Regions from separate parts of the Streptomyces sp. NBC_01429 genome, predicted to be linked through region 3. Evidence: riboswitches for the same ligand, from Rfam matches in the RefSeq annotation. Region 3 holds a riboswitch; each other region holds the start of a gene.

Region 1 (4,583 bases), 2.0 Mb from region 3:
CCTCGCGCAGCCGCTCCAGCTCCCGCCGGGTCTCCTCGTCGGCCCGCTCGGCGTCCGCCCGCTGGGCCTCCTCGCCCGCCGCGGCCACCAACTTCACCCATCCGGGTGGTCTGAGCACATACGCGGCGGCGGCCACGTCCACGGGGTCGGCGGCGGCGGGCGGCGAACCCGCCTCCAGGGCGGCGGCCAGCTCGGGCTGGGACTGGCCGAGCCGGTCCCCGATCCGCTGCCGGAACAGCGGATCGGCCTCCAGCGCGGCGGCCATCGCGTTGCCCGCGAATTTCGCACGCCTGTTCGGAGTGAAGCGCGCGTACTGCCGCAGCTGCGCGGGCAGCTCCGTGACGGTCAGACCGCCGAAGGCGTCCGAAACGAGCGCCACGACCCGGCGCCGTACCCCGTCGGGAAGCGGGCGGTCGAGCGCCTCCGCGGTGTCACCGGCCGCACCGGCCGGCTCAGCACCGCTCGCGGGCTGCTCCACGATCCGTCACCCCACTACCCCTTTCGGGCGGCTCCCTCAGGAACCGGCGCCCGGCCTGTCCACCAGTTCGATCTGATCCACCGCGTTGCACCAACGGCAGCGCACCGACTCGATGGTCTCACTGACCACCTCGCGCTCCTCGACCGTAGGCTCCCCCGCCAGGTCCAGATGGACGTACTCGACGGCCTTCGACGACCGGGTCACGTCGAAACGGGTGAGATTCCCGCACAACGTGCAGCGCCACCGGGTGGTGGCCGTCGGCTGCGGAACCGTCGGAAGGGTTGCCATCGCGTCGTCCTCTTTTCGTCGTCCCTCGTGCGGTGCCCCGCGGCGCGCCGTCGAACCGCGGATCACACCCGGCAACCCTACGGCCTCGCGGGCACCACGCGGGGCGGCGAGGCACTCTGTACCGAAGGGTCCCGGTACGGCATGCTCTGTCGGTGATCACATGGCGGAGGGCGGCCGGCGTACCCGTGGTGACCTACGGGCTGATCGGCCTCTGCTGTCTGGCCTTCCTGATCGGCCCGGTGTCCGGCACGGGCCCCGGCTACGGCAGCGGCGACGCGCTCCTCGCCGCGCAGAGCGCGTATTTCGAACGGTGGGGAGTGATCCCCGCCGAGCTGCTGCACGGCTCCCCGCGCGCCCTGCTCACCCCGCTCACCGCGCTGTTCGTGCACGGCGGCTGGCTGCATCTGCTCGGCAACATGCTCTTCCTGCATGTCTTCGGGGCGATGACGGAGGAGCGGATGGGCCGGATCCGGTTCCTGCTCTTCTACCTCGCCGTCGGCTACCTCGCGCTGTTCGCCTACGCGGCGGCCAACGCCGACTCGCGGCAGACCCTGGTGGGGGCCTCCGGAGCGATCTCCGGAGTGCTCGGGGCCTTCCTGTACCTCTTCCCCAGGGCCCGCGTCACCAGCCTCTTCCCGTTCCTGCTCTTCCTGCCGCTGCGCTTTCCCGCCTGGATCGTGCTGATCTTCTGGTTCGCCCTCCAGTGGCTGGCCGCCCGGGACGCCGGAGAGGGGCCGGGGGTCGCCTATCTCGCCCACGTGGCCGGGTTCGGCGCGGGCTTCCTGTACGCCTGGGGGTGCTACTGGCGTACCGATAGAGTGGGCGCACAGACCGGGGCCACCGAGGGAGAACGCCAACCGTGATCACCGCGATCGTGCTCATCAAGACCAGCGTCGACCGGATCCCCGAGATCGCCGAGGCGATCGCCGCCCTGGAGAGCGTCAGCGAGGTCTTCTCGGTGACGGGTACGTACGACCTGATCGCCATGGTGCGCGTACCGAAGCACGACGATCTCGCCGATGTCATCCCCGGCCGGATCAGCAAGATCCCCGGCGTCGAGGCCACCGACACCCACGTGGCGTTCCGCACGTACTCCCAGCACGACCTGGAGGCGGCCTTCGCGATCGGACTCGACGCGTAGGACCGCCTCCGGCAGGGTCTCCGAGGGGGGTTACGCGGCGGCCGCGCCCCGGTCCGGCACGCAACGGCCGTCCTCCGTGCGGTAGTTCCAGCGCGCGCCGTCGCTGACCAGCTCGCGCACCGCCCGTACGAACCGCTCCACGTGCTCGTCCGGCGTCCCCGCCCCGAAGCTCACCCTGATCGCGTTGAGCGAGCGCGCGCCCGGCTCGGCCTCCGGCGCGCCGCACTCCCCCTGCTCCTGCGGGTCGCCGTCGAGCAGCGTCCGGACCAGCGGGTGGGCGCAGAACAGGCCGTCGCGCACCCCGATGCCGTACTCCGCGGAGAGCGCGGCGGCGAAGTGCGAGCTGTTCCACCCCTCGACCACGAACGACAGCACGCCGACCCGCGGCGCGTCGTCCCCGAACAGCGAGAGCACCTTCACCTCGGGCACCTCGGCCAGCCCCGCGCGCAGCCGGGCGACGAGGCGCTGCTCGCGGGCGGCCAGCGCGTCGAATCCGGCCTCCTCCAGCGCCTTGCAGGCCGAGGCGATCGCGTACACCCCGATGACGTTGGGCGAGCCGGCCTCGTGGCGGGCCGCCGTGGCGTGCCACTCGACCTCCACGCCGCCGTCGGCGCGGCGCGCCACCTTGCGGCTGGCGCCGCCGCCCGCGAGGTACGGCTCGGCGTCCTGGAGCCAGTCGGCCCGGCCGGCGAGCACCCCGGAGCCGAACGGCGCGTACAGCTTGTGCCCGGAGAAGGCGATCCAGTCCACGTCCAGCTCGGCGATGTCCACGGCGTGGTGCGGTACGAGCTGCGCGGCGTCGAGCACGATCCGGGCGCCGTGCCGGTGCGCGGCGGCGGCCAGCTCCCGCACGGGCCACAGCTCACCCGTCACATTGGACGCGCCCGTGACACAGACCAGCGCCGGTCCCCGGGAGTCGCGCGAGGCGAGCGCGCGCTCCAGGGTGGCGACGGCGGCGGCCGGGGTGCGGGGGGCGTCCAGGTAGCTCACCCGGGCGTCCCGCCAGGGCAGCAGCGAGGCGTGGTGCTCCGTCTCGAAGACGAACACCTCGCACTCCTCGGGAAGGGCCGCCGCCAGCAGGTTCAGCGAATCCGTGGTCGAGCGGGTGAAGACCACCTGGTCGTCCGGGCGGCAGCCGAGGAAGTCGGCGACCGTGCGGCGGCTGTTCTCGAAGAGGTCCGTGGACAGCTGCGAGAGGTAACCGGCGCCCCGGTGGACACTGCCGTAGTACGGGGCGTACGCGGCGACGTCGTCCCACACCCGCTGGAGCGCCGGGGCGCTCGCCGCGTAGTCCAGGGCGGCGTAGCCGACCTCGCCGCCGGTGACGAGCGGCACGGTCACGTCCCGTCCGAGCACCGGCAGCGGCGCGCCACAGGCGGGGTCGTCGGAGGGCTGGGCGGTCTGCGTGGCGGTGGCGGTGGCGTTCGGGTATGCGGACATGGCGGTATCTCCCGGCAGGACAAGGCGGAAAGGCGGCTTCAAGGACCCGCGGGCACGGCGAAAGCCGTGACGATCACGCGGGGAATGCCTCGACACACGGAGAACACCGTGCGGAGGATGTTGAAGAGGGGGCGTAGAAGCCCTAACGCATTCGCTTGCTCACGAGACTGCTCCCTTGAGGACCAGGACCCCAAAGGTGCGAGGGGTCCGCGCTTGCCGCAGACCTCGCTGCCTACGGCCTGGTCTTCACCCGGGGCACCCCGCCACGGACGGAGGGTTGCCGGACAGCGAGCCGGGGCCTAAATCGCTGTCACTCATGACCTTGGCCGAAAGTATGGCACAGCGTGCCGCACCGCCCAACAGATGTCCGCGATACGGGACGGGGCGGGTGCCGACCGGCACCCGCCCCGTCCCACCCGCTCGCCGTCAGGCGTTGCTCGCCTCGACCCAGCGCGCCAGCGAACGCCCCGCCGCGCCCGAGTCGATCGACTCCGCAGCCCGCGCGATCCCCGCCGCCAGCTGAAGCTCCAGCGGGTCGTCCGTCGGGTCCAGCGCCACCAGCGCCGCCGCCGAGTTGAGCAGGACGGCGTCCCGTACGGGACCGGTCTCGCCGGCCAGCAGTCTGCGGGCCACGTCCGCGTTGTACGAGGCGTCCGCGCCGCGCAGCGCCTCGACCGGCACCAGGGACAGGCCGACGTCGCGCGGGTCGAAGGGCTGCTCGGTGACGCTTCCGTCCCGGACGACCCAGATCCGGGAGGTCGCGGTGGTGGTCAGCTCGTCGAGCCCGTCGTCGCCCCGGAAGACCAGCGCGGACGAACCGCGCTCGGCGAGCACGCCCGCCATGATGGGCGCCATCCGGGCGTCGGCGACACCGGTCGCCTGGGCCCGTACCTTCGCGGGGTTGGTGAGCGGCCCCAGGAAGTTGAAGACCGTGCGGATCCCCAGCTCGCCGCGCGCGGCGGCCACCTGACGCAGCGCGGGGTGGAACTTCACCGCGAAGCAGAAGGTGATGCCCGCCTCCTCCGCGACCTGGGCGACCCGCTCCGGGGACAGCTCCAGATTGACGCCGAGCTTCCCCAGCACGTCGGAGGCGCCGCTCGCCGAGGACGCGGCCCGGCTGCCGTGCTTGACGACCTTGGCACCGGTGCCGGCGACCACGATCGAGGACATGGTGGAGATGTTGACGGTCTTGGCGCCGTCGCCGCCGGTGCCGACGATGTCGACGGTCCTGCCGGG
Region 2 (4,583 bases), 1.8 Mb from region 3:
CTCTACATGCTGCTGCGCACCCTGGTCGAGCTGGGCTGGGTGGAGACCGACGCGACGGGCACCCGGTACGGGATCGGGGTACGGGCGCTGCTGGTCGGCACCTCGTACATCGACGGTGACGAGGTGGTCGCCGCGGCCCGGCCCACCCTGGACCGGCTCTCGGACGACACCAGCGAGACGATCCACCTGGCGCGTCTCGACGGCACCAATGTGGTCTATCTCGCGACCCGCCAGTCCCAGCACTATCTGCGCCCCTTCACCCGCGTCGGCCGCCGGCTGCCCGCGCACTCGACCTCCCTCGGCAAGGCGCTGCTCGCGACGCACAGCGACGAGCAGGTGCGCGCGCTGCTGCCCGAGACGCTGCCGCCGCTGACCGAGCACACCATCACGGACCGCGAGAAGCTCATCGAGGAGCTGCGCTCCATCCGCGAGCAGGGGTACGCGGTGGACCGCGAGGAGAACACCCTCGGGCTGCGCTGCTTCGGCATCGCGGTCCCCTACCGGACCCCGGCGCGCGACGCGATCAGCTGCTCGGTGCCGGTGGCCAGGCTCACCCCGGGGCATGAACAGATGATCAAGGACGCGCTGTTCGACGCCCGCGACCGGCTGACGCTCGCCACCCGCCGGCTCTGATCCGCGGGCGGGCGCCCCGGACCAGGAGAGCGCGCCGGACGAGCACATGAGGAAATCCTGAGAAGCCGGGCGCGGGGGAACGCCGGCCCCCGCCCCGCTCGTCCCTTCTCCGGGATGAACAAGACGATCAGACACACAGCGGTCATCTGCCTGGGGATGGTGCTCGCCCTCATGGTGCGGGCGACCTGGGTGCAGGCGTACGAGGCGAAAGCCCTCGCGGACGACACGTACAACCGGCGCAACGTCATCGCCCAGTACGCGCGTCCGCAGGGCGACATCGTCGTGGCCGGTTCGCCGGTCACCGGATCCGCGAAGACGGACAGCGGCGACCTGGCGTACAAGCGGACCTACACCGACGGCGCGCTCTACGCGCCCGTCACCGGCTACAGCTCGCAGGTGTACGGCTCCACGCAGCTGGAGGGCATCTACAAGGACGTCCTCGACGGGACGGACACCCTGCTGAAGAACCCGCTCGACGCGCTCACCGGCAGACAGACCAAGCCGGGCGACGTCCTGACGACGATCGGCCCCTCGGTCCAGCGGGCCGGATACGCGGCGCTCGGCGGCAACAAGGGCGCGGCCGTCGCGATCGACCCGAAGACCGGCCGGGTGCTCGCGGTGGTCAGCACCCCCTCGTACGACCCGGCGAAGATCAGCGGCACGACGGACGGCGCCGCCTGGAAGCAGCTGACCGGCGACGCGGACAAGCCGATGGTCAACCGCGCGCTGCGCCAGCCGCTGCCGCCCGGCTCGACGTTCAAGCTGGTCGTCGCGGCGGCGGCGCTGGAGGACGGGCTGTACGGGTCGGTGGACGAGAGGACCGACAGCCCGGACCCGTACACCCTGCCCCACACGAAGACCGTGCTGGAGAACGAGAGCACGTCGGCGCCGTGCGAGAACGCCACCATCCGCACCGCCCTGCGCTACTCCTGCAACACCGTCTTCGCGAAGATGGCCGATCAGCTGGGGCAGTCGAAGGTCCGGGCGATGGCGGAGAAGTTCGGCTTCAACGACGCCGAGCAGGACGTGCCGGTGCGCGCCTCGCAGAGCGTGTACCCCTCCGGCATGGACGACGCCCAGACGGCGCTGTCGGGAATCGGCCAGTTCGACGTGACCGCCACCCCGCTCCAGATGGCGATGGTCTCGGCGGCGCTGGCGAACGACGGGCTGATGGCGGCGCCGCACATGGTGTCGAAGGTGGTGGACGGCAGCGGCGGCACGCTGCGGTCGTACCGGGACGGGGACACCACCCGGATCGTCTCCTCGGCCACGGCCGCGCAACTGCGCAGCGCGATGGTGACGGTGGTGGAGGACGGTACGGGGACGAACGCGAGGATCGCCGGGGCCGAGGTCGGCGGCAAGACGGGGACCGCCCAGCACGGCGTGGACAACGACGGGACGCCGTACGCCTGGTTCACCTCGTACGCGAAGGACGCGTCCACCGGCAAGGAGGTGGCCGTCGCTGTCGTGGTGGAGGACTCGGGCGCGGCGCGCTCGGAGGTCAGCGGCAACGGACTGGCCGCGCCCATCGCACAGAAGATGATGGCGGCGGCCCTGAAATAGCCACTTCCCCCCACCTCCTCCACACAACCGGCACAGCCACTCGTCGACCTGGACCACCCCTCATGTGATCCAGGTCATCTTTGGGGTTGGCCGAAATCAGTGTTACTTTTTCGTCGTCACGAGTCTCAGCGACAAGCCCCGGCTTGCTGAGCGGCAACCCTCCTTCTGCGGTGGGGTGCCCCGGGTGATGACACGGCTCCACGCGCACACCGATGTGCCGGGAGCAAGCGCGGACCTGTCGGCCAGGTCCTGGACCTGATGACGGGAGTACGGGATGACATCGCGATCAGCGCTTTCCGCCCCTCGCGTCCCCCGTACCACTCGCACCCCTCGTGCCTCGTGGCTCCCGTTCCGGCTTCAGCATGCGCGGCAATCGCCGTACTCACTCACCGCACGGAGGAGTTCTCCCTCATGAGATCTGTCCTGCCCCGCCCCGCACGTGCCCGCGGGCGCGGCTATCTGCTGGCCCTCGCATCGGCCGGCACCGCCACCGTCCTGACCGCCGTGGCCGGCTGCGGGGTCGACACGGGCGGCGGCTCCGACTCCTCCTCCGGCAGCGGGTCCTCGGGCGGCAAGGGCGAGCAGATCACCGTCACCGCGTTCGCGGGGGCGTGGGGAGACCTGTTCAAGAAGTCCTTCGTCGAGCCGTTCGAGAAGGACACCGGCATCAAGGTGAACCTCGTCTACGGCGCCGACTCCGACTGGGTCACCAAGCTGCGCGCGGCGGGCGGCTCCAACGCGCCGTTCGACGTCGTGGCCCTCACCCCCGGCTCGCTGCACCAGGCGGTCGGCGGCAAGCTCCTCCAGCCGCTGAAGACGGGCGATCTCAGCAACTGGAAGCAGCTCGACCCGGTGCTCACCCAGCAGTCGACGATCGACGGATCGTCGTACGGCGTGCCGCTGACCACCGGCTCCAACGGTCTGCTCTACCGCACCGACAAGATCAAGCAGGCGCCCAAGGACTGGACCGACATCTTCGACAAGAAGTTCTGCGGTCATGTCGCGCTGCCCCCGCTGACGTACAACGCGGGCCTGGAGTTCTTCTCCGCGCTGGTCTCCCAGGACGGCGGCAAGCTGTCCAACCCCGCCGATGTCGACAAGGGGTTCGAGAAGCTCGCCCAGCTGAAGAACTGCGTCTCGTCCTACCCGGCGGACGCGGGCAGCGTCTCCACGGTCCTCCAGAACGGCGACGCCTGGATCGTCCCGTTCTGGGACGGCCGCGCCTTCGCCATGGAGAAGGAGGGGCAGCCGATCGGCTTCACCTACCCCGCCTCCGGCGCGGTGGGCGCGCTGACCTCGTACTACGTGCCGAAGGGCTCGAAGCACACGGCCGCGGCCTACAAGTTCCTGGACTACCTCTCCTCCGCCGAGCACCAGAAGCCGTTCGCCGAGGGCACCTTCTACGGCGCGGGCAACGACACCATCGACTACGACCCCGCCTTCAAGGCCAAGGTGAAGTACGGCGAGGACGTCTACAAGAAGTTCACCTGGGTCGACTACAAGACCGCCACTCCGAAGCTGAACGAGTGGCAGCAGCGTTGGAACCAGATCTTCAAGTGAGCGGGAACCCCACAGTGACCAGCGACCGTGAAGCGGCCGGCGAACCGCCGGCGCCGCACACCCCGACCACCCCGCACATCGAGATCGAGGATCTCGCCGCCGGGTACGAGGGGCAGCGGGTGCTCGACGTCGACCGGCTCTCCATCCGGCGCGGCGAGTTCCTGTCGATCCTCGGCCCCAGCGGCTGCGGCAAGACGACCCTGCTCAACAGCCTGGCCGGATTCGTGCGTCCCACCGGGGGCCGGATCACGCTGGACGGGGTGGATCTCACCGATGTCCCGACCCACCGTCGGGGCCTCGGTCTGGTCTTCCAGAACTACGCGCTCTTCCCGCACATGACCGTCGCGGACAACGTCGCGTACGGGCTGAAGGTGCGGCGGGTGGAGCGCGCCGAGCGGGACGAGCGGGTCGCCGAGGCGCTGCGCCTCGTCGGTCTGGAGGCGTACGCGGGCCGTCGGCCCAAGCAGCTCTCGGGCGGCCAGCAGCAACGCGTCGCCGTGGCGCGGGCGCTGGCCACCCGGCCCGCCGTGCTGCTGCTCGACGAGCCGCTGTCGAACCTGGACGCCAAGCTGCGCCGCGAGATGCGGGTGGAGCTGCGGGAGCTCCAGCAGCGGCTCGGCATCACGATGGTCTTCGTCACGCACGACCAGGAGGAGGCCATGTCGCTGTCCGACCGGATCGCCGTGATGAACGGCGGCAGGGTCGAGCAGCTCGGCTCGCCCACCGAGGTCTACCGGACCCCGGCGACCCGGTTCGTCGCCGAGTTCATCGGCGCGGCCAACATCCTGGAGGGCACCGGCGCCTCCGACGGAACGCTCACCGTGGGC
Region 3 (4,583 bases):
GTACGGAGCGGCGCCGTAAAACGTCAATGCCCCGTTACGGGTGCCGGGCGGGCGGGACCGGGCCGCACAGCGTCAGCGCGACGGCGCTCCCGCCGGTCCACCGGAGGAACTCCCGCCGGTTCGCCGGAGGAAGGGGACCAGGGCCCGTCGCCCACGCTCGGGACGGGCACCTGACCCCGGGGACTCAGGCCGCGTCGGGCGCCGCGTCGGCCCTGCCCCGGAAGGCGGGGTGCTCGCCGAGGCGACGTACGTAGTCCCGGAGCAGGGGGTACGGACGGAGAGTGTTGCCCGGGCCGAGATGGACGAGCGCCACCCACAGGTCCACGTCCGCGGCCGTCAGCTCCTCGCCCAGCGCGTACGGGCGGCAGGCGAGGTGACGGTCCAGCAGCTGAAGCGCCGCCGATCGTCCCGAAGGCTGCGCGGCCGGGGTGACGTCCCGGTCCAGCAGGTCGCGGAGGGCGTCGATGTCGGAGGCGAGAACCGGCGGGTTGAGGTCGGAGGAGCGGGCACCGTCGTGGCCGGAGAGCAGGCCCGCCAGGCCGCGGAGGATGTCGGGGGTGTGGTCACTGACGATGCGTCCGCTCCAGCGGTCGCGCAGCGCGGGCACCGTCAGCGGCCCGTCGTAATGGTGCACCGTGGCCTCGTACGCGTTGCGCAGTGAGGCGAAGCCGTCCGGCGTCCCGGCGGGATGGGTCAGGAGCGTCGTGGCGACCGAGCCCTTGAGGCCGAGCAGGTCGAGGGTGATCGAGATGCGCAGCGAACGGGGACAACTCGCCGACAGATAGAGGTCATAGCGGTGCGGTGCCGGGTAGAAGCCGCCGGCCAGGCCGACGCCGATCCGGCTGTGGACGCGGTGCGGACGGGGGGACCCCGTGGTCGTCCTGGGGCGGAGCCCCGAGGGGAACGGACTCTGGTGACAGCCGACGGACGTGGCTGTGCTGGAGATGCGCATAGCTGTCTCGGGCATGACTCTCCCTTGGGGAACGAGGAGGCCACCGCCGCCTTGTGGGCACCAGCGGCCGAATGCGGAGCGACTGCGCTCTTCCGCACGGTCCGGATCGCACGGACCGCCGACGGATCAGTAAGCGCTGGAGACACGCAACAGATCGATGTGCAGGCGCCTCGTCAAGCCGTTCCTGGGCATTGCCACCCGTCTTACCTCCGGGGCCCGCGAGACGCGAGACCACGCTTGCCCCGCCGCGCCGGCGGGACCTGGTCGTCACCCGGAGCACCCCGTCGCGGTGGAAGGGTTGCCTGTCGGCGGGCCGGGGCCGATGACCACATGAGCGGGCGTACCCGCGCCGTGGCGCTGACAATCGTGACCGTCCACATCAGTCTCGGTGCACTGCGTGACGGCGTCAAGAAAGCCGAGCGTGCGGTCTCACCTGATGGTCACTCGCATTGACTTCCTTTTCGGGACATGCCTAACGTGCGGCGCACAGCGAGGGCCCCGGGGGCCGGAGAAGTGATGGTGACAGCGATGTACGCAGCTGACGGGACGGCCGCACGGCGGCGCCCCGGCCGCGTCCTGCCGCGCGCGGACCACTCCGTCGCCCCGCTGCGCGTCAACGGCACGCCGTGCGCGGCCGCTTGTCGCGCCCTCTGTCGAGGCTGACGGCTCTCCGAGTCTTTGACGACCACCGCTGTCGCGGTGTGCCCTCTGTCGCGCCATCTCCGTCCCCGCCCCCGTCCCGTGTCCCGCGGGTACTTGTGCGTCACCTCGTGCTGATCCGTTTCCGCTCGGCGCGGTGCCGCAGCCCGCCGCGGTCCGGGGCGTCCGAATCCGCTGGAGCCCCCCATGAGTGAATCTCCCGGCATCGCCGCGTCCTCCGGGCCGGTACCGCCCGCCTTGACCATTTCCCGCCCCGCCGCGCCGAGCTTCCCGGGGGCGCGGCGAGCCCTTCCGTTCCGGCGCCCCGGTCGTGGGATCAGCACGGTCGTCGTGCTCGCGTTCGTGCTGCTCGCCCGGATCGCCCACGGACTGGTGACCAACCCCTGGGACCGGTTCCCGTACTGGTTCCTGCGCCCGACGATCCTCGACGGCCCGCTCACCGAGCGGAAGGACTGACGCCCGCCTCGGCCCCGGCCCCGACGGAGGAACCGGGCCGCCGCGCGATGCCCGTACGGCTGACGTGGCGGCCCGCCCTGACCTACGATCGGTACGTGGTCGCCGACAGCCGATCCTCCGCCGCGTGCCGCCTTGTGCCGTACGACCGCTGTTGTTGTTGACCTGCTGACCCGTTGACCCGATGAGCTTCGGTTCGGCGACGAGCCGATCCGCTCGCCCCGCGTCCCGCGCGCCCCGCCGACCGGGCGGATCACCCGATCGCCCACCTCCCGCCGGCCTTGGCCCACCGCCCCGCGGTTCCGGCCGCCGACCGTGCCCGTACATACCTCCGTACGGCACCGGTGGCGGGCTCCGTTCTGTCCCCCCACTCTCCAGGGAGCAGCCGCCCATGCGCACCGACGAGTCCACGTACGACCGACGCCGCCTGCGCCAATGGCTGGCCGGTGAGGCCAGAGCCGAGGGGGTGTCCCGGCGCGATCTGCTGCGGCTGGCCGCCGCTGCGGGCGTGCTGACGAGGCTGACCGGCCGGCCCGACCGCGCGGCGGCGGACACCCCCGCGCCCGGCTCCGGGATCGTCAAGCCGCTGCCGCCGGAGCTGTTCACGATCCGGGGCACCAACGCCGAGACCAACTGGACCGCGCTGCGCGGTACGGGATTCCACACGCCGGTGGACCGGTTCTTCGTGCGCAACCACACCTCGACCCCGCGCCTGGACGCGGCCGACTGGCGGCTCATGGTCCCGGCGCAGGTTGGGGCGTCAGCTGAACGCGCGGCGGTAGCTGTGCGGACTGACACCGGTCGTCTTCTTGAATCGGTCGCGAAAGGCGGTGGGTGAGCCGAAGCCGACCTGGGCCCCGATCCGTTCGACGGTGTGGTGGGTGGATTCCAGCAGGTGTTGGGCCTGGCGGACGCGGGCGCGGTGGAGCCACTGGAGAGGGGTGGTACCGGTCTGTTCCCGGAAGCGGCGTATCAGCGTTCGGGTACTCGTTCCGGCGTGGGCGGCGATGTCCGCGAGGGTGAGGTCGGCACCGAGATTGTCCTGGAGCCAGGCGAGGAGGGGTTCGAGGGTGCCGCCCCGAGGGGTGGGCGCGTAGTCGTGGACGATGAACTGCGCCTGCCCGCCCTCGCGTTCCAGGGGCATCACGGACAGCCGGGCGGCGTCGGCGGCGACCGCCGAGCCGTAGTCCTTGCGGATCATGTGCAGGCACAGGTCAAGTCCGGCGGCGGCGCCGGCCGAGGTGAGGATCTGGCCGTTGTCGACGTAGAGGACGTCCGGGTCGACCGCGACGTCCGGGAAGAGGCCGGCGAGAAGGTCGGCCGCGATCCAGTGGGTGGTGGCGCGCAGGCCGTCCAGGAGCCCGGTGGCGGCCAGGGGGAAAGTGCCCGAGCAGATGGAGGCGATGCGCGTGCCTGCCTGGGCGGCGTCCCGCAGCGCGTCGCGGACCGCGGTGCTGAGCGGTGCGGCGGGGCTGGCGGTACCGGGCACGATGATCGTGTCCGCGCCGTCGAGCCCCTCCAGTCCCCAGGGCGCGCGAAGGGTGAAGGCGCCCGCGTCGGTCTCGGTCTGCTCGGCGCACACGCGGATCTGGTAGCCGGGGCGGCCGTCCGGGAGACGGGTACGGGTGAAGACCTCGATCGGGGTGGAGAGGTCGAACGGAATGACCTGGTCCAGCGCCAGGACGGCGACGGTATGCATGACTGGAACGTACCTGTCCACCGGGAAACGGTCACGGGGTTCCGGGGCCGGGAATCCGCGATTTTCCCTGGTCGGACGGGCAGTCCCGGACATGGCGTTTTCCCGTTGGAAGGTGTCGGTAATGCCTCTGGGAGGCAGGGTGGCGGCCGGTTAGCGTCGTGAGCGAACCCGGCGCCGACCGGGCCGGCCGTACCTGGAGGCCCCTTCCCATGCACGCCCAGATCGTCCTGTTCGACGGTTTCGACCCGCTCGACGTCATCGCGCCGTACGAAGTGCTGTACGCGGGAGGTACCGCCTCCGGCGGCCTGGTGAGCGTGGAGCTCGTCTCCGCCGAAGGGCCGCGCGAGGTGGTCAGTGGCACCGGGGGTCTGGCGCTGCGCGCCACGGCCGCCCTCGAACCCGCACGAGGGGGCCTGGTCCTGGTACCCGGGGCCTCGGGACGCGTCGGAGAGCCCGGCGAGGTCCCCGACCACGACGCCGGTGCGGGGGAGCCGCAACAGGACGAATTCATCCCCGTGCTGCTGGGCCGCACTCTGACCACCGAGCTTCCCGCACTGCTGAAGGCGGCGATGGACAGCCCCGACGTGACCGTCGGCGCGGTGTGCGGCGGTTCGCTCGTCCTGGCCATGGCCGGCCTGCTGGAAGGCCGCCACGCCACCACCCACCACAGGGGACTGGACATGCTCGACGCCACCGGCGCCCACGCCGTGCGTGCCCGCGTCGTCGACGACGGGGACCTCGTCACCGGCGCCGGTGTCACCTCCGGGCTCGACCTGGGTCTGTACCTCCTGGAGCGCGAGGCCGGCCCACGGATCGCCC
Region 4 (4,583 bases), 7.5 Mb from region 3:
CGCCACGGCCTTCGCCGGGGCGGGCGCCCGGCAGTTCGTCGTGGCGGGCGGCGAGACCTCGGGCAGTGTGGTGCGCGCCCTGGGCGTGCGCCGCCTCGAACTCGGCCCGGCCCTCGCGCCCGGAGTCTCGTGGGCGCTGGGCTCGGCTCCGGACGGAGCCTCGTACAACCTCGCGCTGAAGTCGGGGAACTTCGGCGGGCAGTCCCTGTTCACGAGCGCCTGGGAGGAACTGGGATGAGCGACCCCCGCAGCGAACTCGTCGCCGCCGGACGCGCGTTGTCGGACGCCGGACTGAGCCCGGGAGCGTCCGGCAACCTCAGTGTGCGCGTCGGCGACCGCATATACATGACCCCCACCGGGTCCCGACTCGAAGCGCTGGACCCCGAGCGGCTGGCCGTGCTGGACGCCCGGGCGCCCCTGCACGAAGGCCATACGGCGGGGCCGCCACCGTCCAAGGAGTTCCCCCTCCACCGGGCCTTCTACCGGCGCGACCCCGCCACCCGCGCCGTCGTCCATCTGCACAGCGCCCACGCCGCGGCCTGCTCCTGCCTGCCGGCCTGGTCCCGCCGCAGCGCGCTGGCGCCCCTCACCCCGTACTTCGTCATGCGCGTGGGCCAGACCCCGCTGATCCCGTACGCGGCCCCCGGCGACCTGGACCAGGCGCGCCGGCTGGAGGAGCTGGGCTTCCCCTTCCACGCCGCCCTCCTCCAGAACCACGGCCCCATCACCGCCGGTGACACCCTCGCGCGGGCCGTGGACGCCGCCGTCGAACTGGAGGAGGTCGCACGGCTCACCCTCCTCCTCAAGGACACGGCCCCCCGTCTCCTCACCACCGAGGAGGCGACGGCCCTCGCCCACCGGTACGGCAGCACCTGGGAGGGCGCGGTGGACTGAGGCGGCGGGCGCGGAACGGTGGCGGCCCGGGAGGACGGCGATCCGGCCGTCGTACGGTCCTGGGCGCGCGCCGTTCCGCCCCGGCGGCAGTCTCGGTCCGGCCCCCAGCGCCGCGCCCGGGGCCGAAAAATCCGGCGGCCGAAAACTCCGACGGCCAAGCGGGAACAGATGGCGCGGTCGTGTTGCTTCAGATCCTGGCGACGTGAACACGACCCCGGAATCCGGGCATTGCGCGGGGCAGGTGGCCCGCGTAACGTTCGGGTCAGGTCATGAGTGTCAGCGTGAAGCCCTGGCTTGCTGACCGGCAACCCTCCCACCGCGGTGGGGTGCTCCAGGTGACGACCGGGCGGAGCCCGTCCGGGTTCCGCAAGCGCGAGACGGCGAGGCCCTGGGGCCCGCCGGAGACGGAAGGGGCGGAGGCGGACATGGTGTCACCCATCGCCCCGCTGCCCGCCAGGGTCCTGGCCCCGCGACGTCGCGTGCACCTTTACTCCCGGCCCCATATCGACCTCCAGCGTGTGGCCGGCGCGCTCTGTTGTTCCTGACCTGTTTCGCCGCCACCCGCCCCTCCCGATGAGGGACGGCGCTCTCCCACGGTCGATCAGGAAGGCACACTTCCGTGTCCTCGTCTTCTTCGCTGCCCTTTTCCCCGTCCTCCGCGCTCCACCTCGCCGTCGCCCTCGACGGCGCGGGATGGCACCCGGCCGCCTGGCGCGAGCCGGGAGCCCGGTCCCGGGACCTGTTCACCGCCGCCTACTGGGCCGACCTCATCGCCGAGGCCGAGCGCGGCCTGCTCGACTTCGTGACGATCGAGGACGGACTCGGACTCCAGTCCTCGGACCTCACGGAACCCGACGGGCGCACCGACCAGGTGCGCGGGCGGCTGGACGCGGTACTCATCGCCGCGCGCGTCGCCCCGCTGACCCGGCACATCGGGATCGTACCGACCGTGGTCGCCACGCACACCGAGCCGTTCCACCTCTCCAAGGCGATCGCCACCCTGGACTATGTGAGCTCCGGCCGCGCGGGCCTGCGGGTCCAGGTGTCGGGGCGGCAGAACGAGGCGGCGCACTTCGGCCGCCGCACGATCCCGCCCATCCGCTTCGGCGGGACGTACACACCGCGGGCGCGGGAAGCGATCGCCGAACTCTTCGACGAGGCCGCCGACTACGTCGAGGTGGTGCGCCGCCTCTGGGACAGCTGGGAGGACGACGCCGAGATCAGGTCCGTCCCCACCGGCCGCTTCATCGACCGCGACAAGCTCCACTACATCGACTTCGAGGGGCGGCACTTCAGCGTCAAGGGCCCCTCCATCACCCCCCGCCCGCCGCAGGGCCAGCCCCTCGTCACCGCGCTGGGACACGAGAGTGTGCCGTACCGGCTGATCGCGGGCTCCACCGACCTCGGCTACGTCACCCCGCACGACGCCGGCCAGGCCCGCGGCATCGTCGACGAGATACGTACCGAACGGGCCGGGACGGCACGGGCCGAGGAGCCCCTGCACATCTTCGGCGATCTGGTGGTCTTCCTCGACGACGACCCCGCCGCGGCGGCGGCCCGCCGGGACCGGCTGGACGGTCTCGCGGGACAGCCCTTCACCAGCGACGCGAAGGTGTTCACGGGCACACCGGCACAACTGGCCGACCTGCTCCTGGAATGGCAGCGCGCCGGACTCTCCGGCTTCCGGCTGCGCCCCGCCGTGATCGCCCACGACCTGCCGGCGATCACCCGCGGTCTGGTGCCCGAACTGCGGCGCCGCGACGCCTTCCGGCACACCTACGAAGCCGTCACCCTGCGCGGGCTGCTCGGACTGCCCCGCCCCGCCAACCGCTACGCCACCGCCTGAGCCGGAGGGAACACCGATCATGAGCAAGCCGCTCAAGCAGATACATCTCGCGGCCCACTTCCCCGGCGTCAACAACACCACCGTGTGGAGCGACCCCGAGGCCGGCAGCCACATCGAGTTCAGCTCCTTCGCGCACTTCGCGAAGACCGCCGAACGCGCCAAATTCGACTTCCTGTTCCTCGCCGAAGGGCTGCGCCTTCGCGAACAGGGCGGAAAGATATACGACTTGGACGTGGTCGGCCGCCCCGACACCTTCACCGTGCTGTCCGCCCTCGCCGCCGTGACCGAACGCCTCGGCCTGGCCGGCACCATCAACTCCACCTTCAACGAGCCCTACGAGGTGGCCCGCCAGTTCGCCAGCCTCGACCACCTCTCGGACGGCCGCGCCGCCTGGAACGTCGTCACCTCCTGGGACGCCTTCACCGGCGAGAACTTCCGCCGCGGCGGCTACCTCCCGCAGGAGGAGCGCTACTCCCGCGCCCAGGAGTTCCTGTCCACCGCGAACGAGCTGTTCGACTCGTGGCGCGGCGACGAGATCGTCTCCGACCCGGGGACCGGCGCCTTCCTCCGGGACGCCCGCGCCGGAGCCTTCGTGCACAAGGGGCAGCACTTCGACATCGAGGGGCAGTTCAACGTCCCGCGCAGCCCGCAGGGCCGCCCCGTGATCTTCCAGGCCGGCGACTCCGAGGAAGGAAGGGAGTTCGCCGCCGCCGGCGCCGACGCGATCTTCAGCCGGTACAGCACGCTCACGGAGGGCCAGGCGTTCTACACGGACGTCAAGAACCGCCTGGCGCGCCACGGCCGCGCCCACGACCAGCTGCTGATCCTGCCCGCCGCGACCTTCGTCCTCGGCGACACGGACGCCGAGGCCCAGGAGGCGGCCCGCGAGATACGCGGGCAGCAGGTCAGCGGTGCCACGGCGATCAAACACCTGGAGTTCGTCTGGAACCGCGACCTCTCCGGATACGACCCGGACGGCCCGCTCCCCGACATCGACCCGGACCTCGGCCGGCACAGCATCGCCCGCGGCCGCGCCCAGGTACGGATGTACCGCGACCCGCTGGCCACCGCCCGCGAGTGGCGGGAGCGCGCCGCCGCCAACAACTGGTCGATCCGGGACCTGGTCATCGAGACCGGCAGCCGGCAGGCATTCGTCGGCGCCCCGGCCACGGTCGCCCGGGCCGTCAACGACTTCGTCCAGGCCGATGTCAGCGACGGCTTCATCCTCGTCCCGCACATCACCCCCGGCGGACTGGACGTCTTCGCCGACACCGTGGTCCCGCTGCTCCAGGAGCGCGGTGTGTTCCGTACGGAGTACGAGGGCACGACCCTGCGCGACCACCTCGGCCTGGCCCACCCCGACGCCGAGGCGACGGGCGAGCGGGCCGCCTCGTGAAGTTCCTCGCCATCACCCTGATCGCGCACGCCCCGCACCCGGTGACCGGTGTGCGCAAGCCGACCGGCGAGCGCTTCCGCGAGGTCCTGGACAACGCGCTGCTCGCCGAGCAGCTGGGGTTCGACGGCTTCGGTGTGGGGGAGCGGCACGAGCGGCCGTTCATCTCCTCCTCGCCGCCGGTCGTGCTCAGCCATATCGCCGCGCTCACCTCCCGGATCCGGCTGTTCACCGCGGTTACCACACTCAGTCTGCTGGACCCGGTGCGCGCCTACGAGGACTACGCGACCCTGGACCAGCTGTCCGGCGGCCGACTGGAGTTGATCATCGGCAAGGGCAACGGCGCCGCCCAGCGTGAGCTGTTCCACGTCACGCCCGAGGACCAGTGGGAGCGCAACGCCGAGAGCTACGAGGTGTTCCGACAGATCTGGCGGCAGGACAAGGTGACGG

Evidence for each region. Region 3 has a riboswitch for S-adenosylmethionine ahead of OG627_RS35630 (putative leader peptide). Riboswitches for the same ligand answer to the same signal wherever they lie in the genome.
Region 1: another riboswitch for S-adenosylmethionine. It lies ahead of OG627_RS26165 (aminotransferase class V-fold PLP-dependent enzyme); the one in region 3 lies ahead of OG627_RS35630 (putative leader peptide).
Region 2: another riboswitch for S-adenosylmethionine. It lies ahead of OG627_RS27420 (ABC transporter substrate-binding protein); the one in region 3 lies ahead of OG627_RS35630 (putative leader peptide).
Region 4: another riboswitch for S-adenosylmethionine. It lies ahead of OG627_RS35415 (putative leader peptide); the one in region 3 lies ahead of OG627_RS35630 (putative leader peptide).

Annotation. Positions count from the first base shown of each region.
Region 1 covers NZ_CP109599.1:5,948,705-5,953,287, reverse strand. The annotation lists gene OG627_RS26185 (NYN domain-containing protein) at 1-478, opposite strand, end outside; gene OG627_RS26180 (hypothetical protein) at 515-766, opposite strand; gene OG627_RS26175 (rhomboid family intramembrane serine protease) at 919-1,629, shown strand; gene OG627_RS26170 (Lrp/AsnC family transcriptional regulator) at 1,626-1,907, shown strand; gene OG627_RS26165 (aminotransferase class V-fold PLP-dependent enzyme) at 1,938-3,347, opposite strand; SAM riboswitch class IV at 3,552-3,669, opposite strand; gene trpD (anthranilate phosphoribosyltransferase) at 3,774-4,583, opposite strand, start outside.
Region 2 covers NZ_CP109599.1:6,232,672-6,237,254, reverse strand. The annotation lists gene OG627_RS27430 (IclR family transcriptional regulator) at 1-633, shown strand, start outside; gene OG627_RS27425 (penicillin-binding transpeptidase domain-containing protein) at 748-2,196, shown strand; SAM riboswitch class IV at 2,311-2,432, shown strand; gene OG627_RS27420 (ABC transporter substrate-binding protein) at 2,608-3,756, shown strand; gene OG627_RS27415 (ABC transporter ATP-binding protein) at 3,771-4,583, shown strand, end outside.
Region 3 covers NZ_CP109599.1:7,991,316-7,995,898, forward strand. The annotation lists gene OG627_RS34895 (glutathione S-transferase C-terminal domain-containing protein) at 185-967, opposite strand; gene OG627_RS35630 (putative leader peptide) at 1,079-1,144, opposite strand; SAM riboswitch class IV at 1,181-1,324, opposite strand; partial or broken gene OG627_RS34900 (amino acid ABC transporter permease) at 1,799-2,050, shown strand; partial or broken gene OG627_RS34905 (sulfite oxidase) at 2,457-2,807, shown strand; gene OG627_RS34910 (GlxA family transcriptional regulator) at 2,826-3,764, opposite strand; gene OG627_RS34915 (DJ-1/PfpI family protein) at 3,974-4,583, shown strand, end outside.
Region 4 covers NZ_CP109599.1:448,062-452,644, reverse strand. The annotation lists gene otnK (3-oxo-tetronate kinase) at 1-238, shown strand, start outside; gene OG627_RS02065 (class II aldolase/adducin family protein) at 235-894, shown strand; SAM riboswitch class IV at 1,160-1,273, shown strand; gene OG627_RS35415 (putative leader peptide) at 1,320-1,439, shown strand; gene OG627_RS02060 (LLM class flavin-dependent oxidoreductase) at 1,514-2,740, shown strand; gene OG627_RS02055 (NtaA/DmoA family FMN-dependent monooxygenase) at 2,760-4,136, shown strand; gene OG627_RS02050 (LLM class flavin-dependent oxidoreductase) at 4,133-4,583, shown strand, end outside.